3 regions of the Psychrobacillus sp. FJAT-21963 genome follow, and region 2 is predicted to be linked to each of the others. Evidence: predicted binding sites of a transcription regulator. Region 2 holds the regulator's gene; each other region holds the start of a gene.
What was found. The regulator CtsR, encoded in region 2, represses protease genes until heat stress. The targets are predictions, from matches to a motif close to ATGGTCAATAAAGGTCAAACA.
Positions count from the first base shown of each region.

Region 1 (3,284 bases), on a different contig from region 2:
ACAGAGTATGGATTTCGACGAACTGCTTCAGTTAATTGGCCACCTTCTTCGTACCCAATATATCCTGGAGGTGCTCCAACTAAACGAGAAACACTATGTTTCTCCATATATTCAGACATATCGATACGTATAAAATGCTCTTCCGAATCAAACAGGTTCGCAGCCAACGATTTAGCAAGTTCCGTTTTCCCTACACCTGTTGGACCTAAAAATAAGAAGGAACCAATTGGCTTTTTAGGATCCTTTATCCCGGCTCTTGCACGCCAAACCGCTTCAGTTACTAATTGCACTGCTTGATCTTGTCCAACAACTCTTTCACCAAGTGTCTCTTTTAAACGAAGGAGTTTTTCTCTTTCTCCTTCGACCAATTTCGTTACTGGAATTCCTGTCCATCTTGATACAATAGAAGCAATTTCTTCTGAAGTGACTTCTTCACGTAACAAGCGAACATCAGATTGATCATTAATTTGTTGTTCATATTGTTGCAATTCTTTTTCTAATGAAGGTATTTTCCCATGCCGTAGCTCAGCTGCCTTGTTCAAATCATATTTATTTTCTGCTTCTTCCAGTTCTCTTCTAAATCGATCTAGTTCTTCTCTTTTTTGTTGAATGACCTGAATAGATTCTTTTTCCTCTTTCCATTTGTTTCGCATGTCACTTGTAGATTGTTCTAATTCTAATAGGTCTTGGCGTAACTGTTCAAGTCTTTTTTGACTTGCAGCATCTTTTTCTTTCATTAAGGCTTGTTCTTCAATTTGAAGCTGCATCATTTTTCGTGTCACTTCATCTAGCTCTTGGGGCATTGAATCAATTTCTGTTCGAATCATTGCACATGCTTCATCTACTAAATCGATTGCTTTGTCGGGTAAAAAACGTTCTGTAATGTATCTATTTGATAATTCCGCAGCAGCTACAATAGCTCTATCATGAATGCGCACACCATGATGTAATTCAAAGCGCTCTTTCAATCCACGTAAAATGGATACTGTATCTTCGACAGAAGGCTCTCGAACAAGCACTTGTTGAAATCTTCTTTCAAGTGCCGGATCCTTTTCAATATACAGGCGGTATTCATCTAAAGTGGTTGCTCCGATACAATGTAATTCTCCACGAGCAAGCATTGGTTTTAGCATGTTCCCCGCATCCATTGCACCGTCAGATTTTCCAGCACCTACTATTGTATGGATTTCATCTATAAATAATATAATTTGTCCATCACTTTCTTTAACTTGCTTTAAAACAGCTTGTAAACGCTCTTCAAATTCTCCACGATATTTTGCACCTGCTATTAAAGAACTCATATCTAGCTCAAAAATTTCTTTTTCTTTTAGTCCTTCCGGTACATCTTTTCGTACAATTCGTTGCGCCAAACCTTCCACAATTGCAGTTTTTCCAACACCTGGCTCTCCAATTAGGACAGGATTATTTTTTGTTTTTCTAGATAATATACGAATAACATCCCGTATTTCTTGATCTCTTCCGATAACAGGGTCCATTTTCCCTTCTTTTACTGCGGTAACTAAATTGCGTCCATAAGTTTCTAATGGACTTTTTTCATCCTGTTGTTTCATTTGCATACCCAACCATCTCCTTTTGAAATAGTTTGACCTTTTTTGACTAATGTAATTATAATATTTTCTTTTATTATTTGTAAAGAAAAGCGATTTTACCTATGTATATAGGGTTAATATGCTATTATTGTTATACAGTTGGAAAGGTTGTGATTATTAATGAGCGAGAATACTCCTTTGTTTGAAGGTATAAATTCATTATTTGACCAATTTGGTTCCATTATGAAAATTGAAAAGGATCGCCCTATTTTTAATGAAGGAGAAAGATCCGATGAAGTGTATTATATCGTTTCTGGATATGTTAGAATTACGAAGGATTCGGAGAGTGGGCGAATATTTACTTTAAAAATTACCGGACCTGAAAGTATTATCGGTGAAACATCCGTTTTTTGTGAAACTGTATATCATGCAGTATCTGCACACGCTATCGAGCCAACGCAAATATATGCTCTTTCAAGAACACAACTGGAAAATTTTTTAACGTCTTCCCCTCCCCTTATGAAAGAATGGATGAAAATTGTACAAATAAATCATTTAAAGAATGAAACGAGATTTAGAGATTTATTGTTACACGGAAAAAAAGGAGCACTCTTTTCTACTTTAATACGACTTTCCAATACGTATGGAATTCCTCAAAAAGATGGAAGTATCGTTATTGAACATCACTTAACTAATCAAGAATTAGCAAATTTTTGTGCAACTAGTCGAGAAGTTGTGAATCGAATGTTAAATGATTTAAAAAAATCAGGAATTGTTACTTTTAAAAAAGGTATTATAACCATTCACGATTTGGACTATTTACGTAAAGAAATTGAATGCGATAACTGTCCATTACATATATGCAGAATAGATTAAAATCAGCTGTCCAATAAGTCCCTAAAGTACTCCTGCGGGAAAGCGAGACAGTCCGAGACTCCGCATGGAGCGTAGTGAGGTCATTGAAAAAGTCTATAGAAATTTGACTTTACTAATTAATGTCGTCTGATAAATAAGAAAATCGTTGAAACGGCTCCCTTTCCGCGGGCGTTTCCTTAGCCTCCTCGCTGTGCTGCGGGGGCTTCGGCTAACGCTATTCCCGCAGGAGTGTCGCCTTTTTCAACGATTTTCAAAAAATACTAATTGAAAAAATTTAAGTGATAAAAATTTGCTATATTAATGGCATGATGGTTTTCTAATTGAAAAGCGGATAATAGTATTGATTGGAGTGGAAGGCGGCGACTCCAGCCGGAATAGCATGAGCTGAAGACCCTGGACTGAGTGTAGCGAGGGAAGCGGCTGAAGCCATGCCGGCGGAACGCGTCCGCCTGGAACGGAAATTAACGGGTCCAAAATAAAAATCGTGTAAGTGAACAACTTGTCGTTCACTTACTGTTATGAAATCTCATATAATATAACGCACTTTTTAAATATAAGCTCCAAAGAAAGAGGCTGCCCTTAAAAGTCATTATTATGACTTTCTGGACAGCTCCTTTTCTTATTATCTTATTCCCAATGCAATTTTAGCATATCGAGACATATTTTCTTTTGACCATGGTGGATTGAAAACTATATTTACTTCTGTTTCTTTTACTTCAGGTAATTCGCCAAGTGCTGTTTTCACTTGATCCACAATCATTGGACCCATTGGGCATCCAATGGAAGTAAGAGTCATTGTTACGGTTGCAAGCCCCTCATCTGTCAAATCAACGTCATATACTAAACCCAAATTGACAA
Region 1 is NZ_LJIY01000001.1:225,920-229,203, forward strand. It holds gene AN959_RS01095 (ATP-dependent Clp protease ATP-binding subunit) at 1-1,577, opposite strand, end outside; gene AN959_RS01100 (Crp/Fnr family transcriptional regulator) at 1,731-2,426, shown strand; gene AN959_RS01105 (metal-sulfur cluster assembly factor) at 3,049-3,284, opposite strand, start outside.
Region 1: AN959_RS01095 (ATP-dependent Clp protease ATP-binding subunit) is a predicted target of CtsR. The motif match lies at 1,601-1,621, and genes of this name have one in related genera.

Region 2 (3,284 bases):
TAGTTGTAGTACTTTTTGAGATCTTTGTGTAAATCGATTAAACATCATGCAAGTTCCTCTCCTTTTGTATTCAGTTTTTCTCCCATTTGCAACCGTTCCCTTAATAACTTCGCTCGAAACATATCTCGTTCCGAAGCATTTAATGTTGTTTCAGCATACTTTTGAAGAAAACCAGGTTGCATAAACACCATACATTCATTCAAAATAGTTACATCTACGTCTTGAATAAGTCCCATATCTATTCCTAAACGTACATCTGATAAGCATTTTGCCGCTTCTTCTGTCGAAATAATTCGAGCAAAAGAAAGCGTTCCTAGTGAACGGTATAGCCGATCTTCTAGTGTATTGGCAGAATGATTTAATAGTGAATTTCTTGCTTCTCTTTCTTTTTGAATAATTTGTTCGGTAATACTTTGAAGATCGGCAAGTATATCCTCTTCTGTTTTACCTAGGGTCGTCTGATTGGACACTTGATAAACATTGCCGAGCGCTTCGCTACCCTCACCGTATATACCCCTTACAACCATTCCTAGTCTTGAAATAATTGTAATGATTCGGTTCATTTGTTTTGTCATTGTCAAAGCTGGCAAATGCATCATAACAGATGCTCGTAAGCCTGTTCCCGTATTTGTTGGACAACTTGTTAAATAGCCAAATTGTTCATCAAACGCATATGGTAACTCTTTTTCTAATAATCGATCAATCTTATCAGCTTGATCGTATGCTTCTTGTATTTGTAGTCCTGGAAACAAGCATTGAATTCGGATATGATCTTCTTCATTGACCATTACACTGACAGACTCATCATCCGATAGTAAAACAGACCCTGTTTTTGGTGAATTGGCTAGTTTCGGACTAATTAAATGCTTTTCTACTAAAACTTGACGGCTTAACTCAGACAAATCTTTTATTTGTATAGAAGTAAAATTTGCGTGCAACTCTTCATTTGCATCTAATAAAGTAGCCGAAACGGATTGGTCAATTTTATGCGCTTCGTCTTCGGTAAATGCAAGCGGAAAGCGAAAGCCATTTAAGTTTCTAGCTAAGCGTATTCTAGTACTCATGACTATATCTGAATGCTCTCCATTCCCCGCCATCCAGCTTGATGGAGAATTGTCTAAAAAGCGTTCAATCGACATGTGTTTCGTCACCTCCCGTGGCAAGCTTACTTTCGAGTTCTCTTACCTCGTCTCTTAACTTAGCAGCTTCCTCGAAACGTTCTGTTTCAATAGCATCTTTCATTTGCAAACGAATAGCTTCTATTTTCTTCTTTATCTCTAGTATCTCTCCAAGAGCTCCTGGCGCCTTACCAACATGCGTAGTATTACCGTTATGCAATCGTTTAAATACATTGGGCAGTTGTTTTCTAAAGCTATCGTAGCAAGAAGCACAACCAAACTTCCCTTCATCTAGAAAACGTTGGATGGACCAACCGCATTCATCACAAACTAATTGTGGTTTACTTTGTTTCTGGTGTACCGGCTGCTGATCTGCATGACTGAACCAGTTGGACAGAAGCTGATGTAGGGAGAGTGGATCCTGTTTATACTCTACGTAAAACGGGTGGAGACTATTAGCGCAGACCTCACAATAATGTCTCTCAAAGTGTTCACCGTTATGCACTTGTGTAACCGTTACTTTCGCTGGTCTTTGTTTACAATTTTCACAAATCACTTTTCAACACCCCGTTTAATTCACTTTTTTTCATATTTTATCGTTAATAGCATGGCTCTTAAAATACGAGATCTCAATTCATCTCTTGCAGGAAGCGGAATCGAAAGAGTCGTACGATCCATCGCCGCTAAAATAAGCTTTGCTTCTCGTTTTGTAATGACCTCTTCATCGATTAATCGAAATACAATATCTTCCGTCATCGACTCAGATGCTCCATTTTGTAAGCTTTGTATTATATGCTCAATCAAATCAGCCTTGTTATGCGCACGTACGCGGAGAATTCGAATATATCCCCCACCACCACGCTTACTTTCTACTAAATAACCGCGATCTTGGGTAAATCGAGTATTAATCACATAGTTTATTTGTGATGGAACACATTGAAACTTTTCAGCAATTTCGCTTCTTTTTATTTCAATTTGCCCCTTACTCTCTTCTTCTATAATTGACTTCAAATAACCTTCAATAATGTCAGATATATTTTTCATCTTCTCACCTCTTCTCGCAAACTGACTTTGACTAACTTTGACTATATTATAACGAGAAATTTTTAGATGTGCAATTGATACGATTCGTATCAAAAACAACAAAAAAACTACTAACCGGATTGGTTAGTAGTTAGGTTGCGGACAAGTTCAAATTTCGAAGGTGTCACTTCAGACTGACTTGAAAACGCTTGTCAGTCGAGGCTACCTAAGGTCGCGACATCCATGTCGCAACGGTCGCATGACCCACTTCGTGTGGGCCTGCGCGCTAGCACGAGGCGGAAGCGAATAGAACTTAGGTTCATGAGCTTACAACGAGGTACCAGCAACGAAGAATGAAAGCGTTTGTCAACTGTCTGAAACTACTAACCGGATTGGTTAGTAGTTAGGTTGTATCAAAGCCACGACTTATATTCCATAAATATTTCACTTGTAAATTAACTGTGTAATAAAGAAGTTCGGTTCTATTTCAATATCATTTATTTTATTGAATCCAAAACGTTCGTATAGCTGAATAGCAGGGGTATTTTTTGCTCCAGTTGAAACTTCAACTCGCTGATTTTCTTTTTTGATTTCTAACACATGCTTTAATAATGCGGATGCAATTCCTTTACGAAAAAAGTTCGGATGTACAACGAGTCTGCAAATATCTAAAAGTTCGTCAGTGTTCATAAATGATATAAAGCCGGTCAACTGCATCTCTTCATAATATCCGATAAAAATTTCCTTTGACATAATTATGTCATGAATAGAATCGTGAAGCTGAGGAATTCCATCAAATTCAATCAGCTCTGCCTCCACTTTATAAGCAAGTAGTTGAATTTCTAAAATCTCCTCAGCAACTTTTTCCTCTTGGTGAAAAAGAATCTGTATCACATTAAAACTCCTTTTAAAGCAATCATTTTTTCTTCTTATAATTACTTTTTTGTATTTTCGCCACTTGCTTCCATTTATCTCGTTCTACTTTTCGAGCTACGATATCATTTTTTCTTTCGATATGTGCAAGCTCTCTTAATAGCTTTACATAGCTTTTATATCGCTCTTCTTTTAGGGAGCCTGTCGAAATTGCTTCTCGTATTGCACATCCTGGCTCTTTTTGATGTTTACAATCACGAAAGCGGCATT
Region 2 is NZ_LJIY01000005.1:64,589-67,872, forward strand. It holds gene AN959_RS12730 (ATP-dependent Clp protease ATP-binding subunit) at 1-48, opposite strand, end outside; gene AN959_RS12735 (protein arginine kinase) at 45-1,139, opposite strand; gene AN959_RS12740 (UvrB/UvrC motif-containing protein) at 1,129-1,674, opposite strand; gene AN959_RS12745 (CtsR family transcriptional regulator) at 1,695-2,162, opposite strand; gene AN959_RS12750 (N-acetyltransferase) at 2,586-3,035, opposite strand; gene rsgA (ribosome small subunit-dependent GTPase A) at 3,058-3,284, opposite strand, start outside.

Region 3 (3,284 bases), on a different contig from region 2:
TACTTTATTAATAAAGATGGTAAGCGGCAAGCAATCAAATACGAGTGGCAACCTGTAAAACTAGTAGAAAACTCCTCTAATTTGGATGTGAGTAAATCTTCACCAAATTATCTTAGCGAGGATCTCAACGCTCGATTGGCAAATGGCCCAGTTTCATTTAATTTAGTTATTCGATTAGGATTAGATAGCGACCCTACCGATGATCCTACCGATCCATGGCCAGATGATCGAGAAAAAATTGTCGTTGGACAACTTACATTATTAAAAGCCCTTCAACCGAAGGAAGAATTATTATTCGATCCAACGATTGTTGGAAAAGGCATTGAACTAACCAATGATCCAATCTTACACTTCCGTCATGAAGCTTACAGCGTTTCTTATAATAGACGGAACAATGAATAATAAGACACTCTACACATATAAAGCTATGTGTAGAGTGTTTTAAATGGTATCCTCTAAAAAGCAAATTGATCAATACAATGTTATCCAGAGTAACTTCTATCAGAAGTTGCTAACCACCGAATCCGTTAAAACTTGCACTTTCCACCGTTTTTGCATCTCTTTTCGCATTTTCTACATTTTGGTTTACTTCTGGTGTATTGAATTCACTAAAGTCTTTCCGAATGAAATAGTCGTATCCGAAACCGATTAGAACAAACAATCCAGCGATCCCTAAAACAAGTAGCCATAACATTTCTCCGACACCTCCTTTACGCCATTTATATTCTTGTATGCTATAAAAAAACTGCAAGAACTCTTTATTAAAACCCAAAGGTCGAAATTTACAAATCTTCTACTAATAACTAATACGGTTGAATTGTAAATAGGTTCCAAATAAGAATAAATAGATTGTTCCCACCTTCCGAACGGTTAATGTTTACTTAAGAGTTAGCATGAATTCCGATTGAAGCAGGAATTATTTGGATAGACTTTGTACGTAATACAAATAGTGCTAGTTAAAAGTGAGGAAAAAGTATTTAGCTTCTGAGGTTAGCATATCTTTAAAGAGTACTACTGTGGAATAGGAGCGGAAGGCGGTGGTTCTAGCAGGAAAAGTGGAACACCGATGATGCAATTATAATAAAAAAACACTCTAAAAAGTTGTGTTACCAACGTCTTAGAGTGTTTTGAAAAAACTAAAATACGCCCTCGGAGGGAATCGAACCCCCATCCCAAGAACCGGAATCTTGTGTCATATCCATTAAACTACGAGGGCAAGCGACCTTTCTATTATACAAATGGAACGCAAATAATTCAAGCTATCATTTCAATGCTTAATATTTGACCTTCCTTGACCTTAATGTGTATGATAAAGTTACAGCTGAGGGAACTTTTCTCAGTAATCAAATAATCAAACCACCTTTGAAGGAGGCAATCAGGATGAATTTAATTCCTACAGTTATTGAACAAACAAATCGTGGAGAACGTGCATATGACATCTACTCCCGATTATTAAAAGACCGTATTATTATGCTTGGAAGCGGTATCGATGATAACGTGGCTAACTCCATTGTTGCCCAACTATTATTCTTAGAAGCAGAAGATCCAGATAAAGATATTTCCATCTATATTAATAGCCCAGGCGGAAGTATTACAGCTGGCATGGCCATCTATGATACAATGCAGTTCATCAAACCAGATGTACAAACAATCTGCATCGGTATGGCTGCTTCCATGGGTGCTTTCCTTCTTACAGCAGGAGCAAAAGGAAAACGCTATGCACTTCCTAACGCAGAAGTAATGATTCACCAACCACTTGGTGGCGCTCAAGGGCAAGCAACGGAAATTGAAATTGCTGCAAAACGTATTTTATTTTTACGTGATAAATTAAACAATATTATTTCTGAACGCACTGGTCAACTTATTGAAGTAATCGCTAGAGACACAGATCGTGATAATTTCATGACTGCTGAACGTGCAAAAGAATATGGTTTAATCGACCATATTATCGACCGTAGCGAAATGAAAAAAGCATAATAGAATAATCGTAGCTCTGGGTAGCATTTATATGTTATTGATTCTACGATTAAAGAGTGGAGGAAAGTGACTGGGTCACTTTCCTTCACTCTTTTTCTATATAATGACGCTATATGGACAAATAATTTTTTATGTGGACGGAAAATATTTTATACGGTCAGAAATTAATTTTATCCGGACACATTTTTATCTATCCGGTCACAAACACAGTAAGCACATGTAAAGGACCCTTTGCATATCTACAAAGAGCCTAAATAAAAAGACCGCCTTTTCGTCTTAGCTGACTAGTTGGGCGCTCTCTTTTTTAATTTTCATGGGAAATAAATTTTGCTAATGCTTCTACTGCTTCTTCCTCGTCCGAACCATCTGCACTCAAAGTTACGTTGATTCCTTTACTGATGGCTAGGCTCATAATTCCCATGATACTTTTTGCATTTACTTTCTTCGCATCTTTTTCTAAATAAACATCTGCAATATAACGATTAGCCTCTTGGACAAATAAAGCTGCCTGTCTCGCTTGTAGTCCGGCTGGTAATTTGACTTCGACTTGTTTTTCTGTCATTTTTCTACGCTCCATTTCCCTAAATTGTCTCGCCTCTACGAAGTGCGTCTGCAATTTCATCTATTTTACGCAAACGATGATTTATTCCTGATTTACTCACATTTCCAGTGGAAACCATTTCACCTAATTCTTTCAATGTAACATCTTGGTATTCAACACGCAACCTTGCAATCTCTCTTAATTTATCAGGTAATTGATCTAATCCAATTGTATTTTCAATAAATCGGATGTTTTCAACTTGTCTAATTGCAGCACTGATTGTTTTATTGAGGTTAGCTGTTTCACAATTAACCAAACGATTTACACTGTTTCGCATATCTCGGATGATGCGTACATCCTCAAATTTTAACAATGCATTATGTGCGCCAGCAATGCTAAAGAAATCAGAAATTTTTTCTGCTTCCTTTAAATAAGCAATATAGCCTTTTTTCCGTTCAATTGTTTTTGCATTTAGCTCAAATTCATTCATTAGTTCGACTAACGCATCACTATGTGTTTTATATAATGAATAAATCTCCAAATGATAAGAAGACGTTTCTGGATTGTTAACAGAACCACCCGCTAAGAAAGCTCCTCTAAGATAAGCTCGCTTACAGCAATTCTTTTTAACCAGTTCCTTTGAAATAGAATACTCAAATTGAAAATTCTCTTTCAAAATTTTTAAGTCCTCTAGTAAGTTCTTTGCCCCTTCACGGACACGACATATATATACATTGTTCTTTTTCAATCTCATTTTTTTACGAAC
Region 3 is NZ_LJIY01000009.1:139,117-142,400, reverse strand. It holds gene AN959_RS17310 (catalase) at 1-402, shown strand, start outside; gene AN959_RS17305 (hypothetical protein) at 512-694, opposite strand; tRNA gene AN959_RS17300 (tRNA-Arg) at 1,145-1,216, opposite strand; gene clpP (ATP-dependent Clp endopeptidase proteolytic subunit ClpP) at 1,381-1,977, shown strand; gene AN959_RS17290 (HPr family phosphocarrier protein) at 2,282-2,539, opposite strand; gene whiA (DNA-binding protein WhiA) at 2,559-3,284, opposite strand, start outside.
Region 3: clpP (ATP-dependent Clp endopeptidase proteolytic subunit ClpP) is a predicted target of CtsR. The motif match lies at 1,279-1,299, and genes of this name have one in related genera.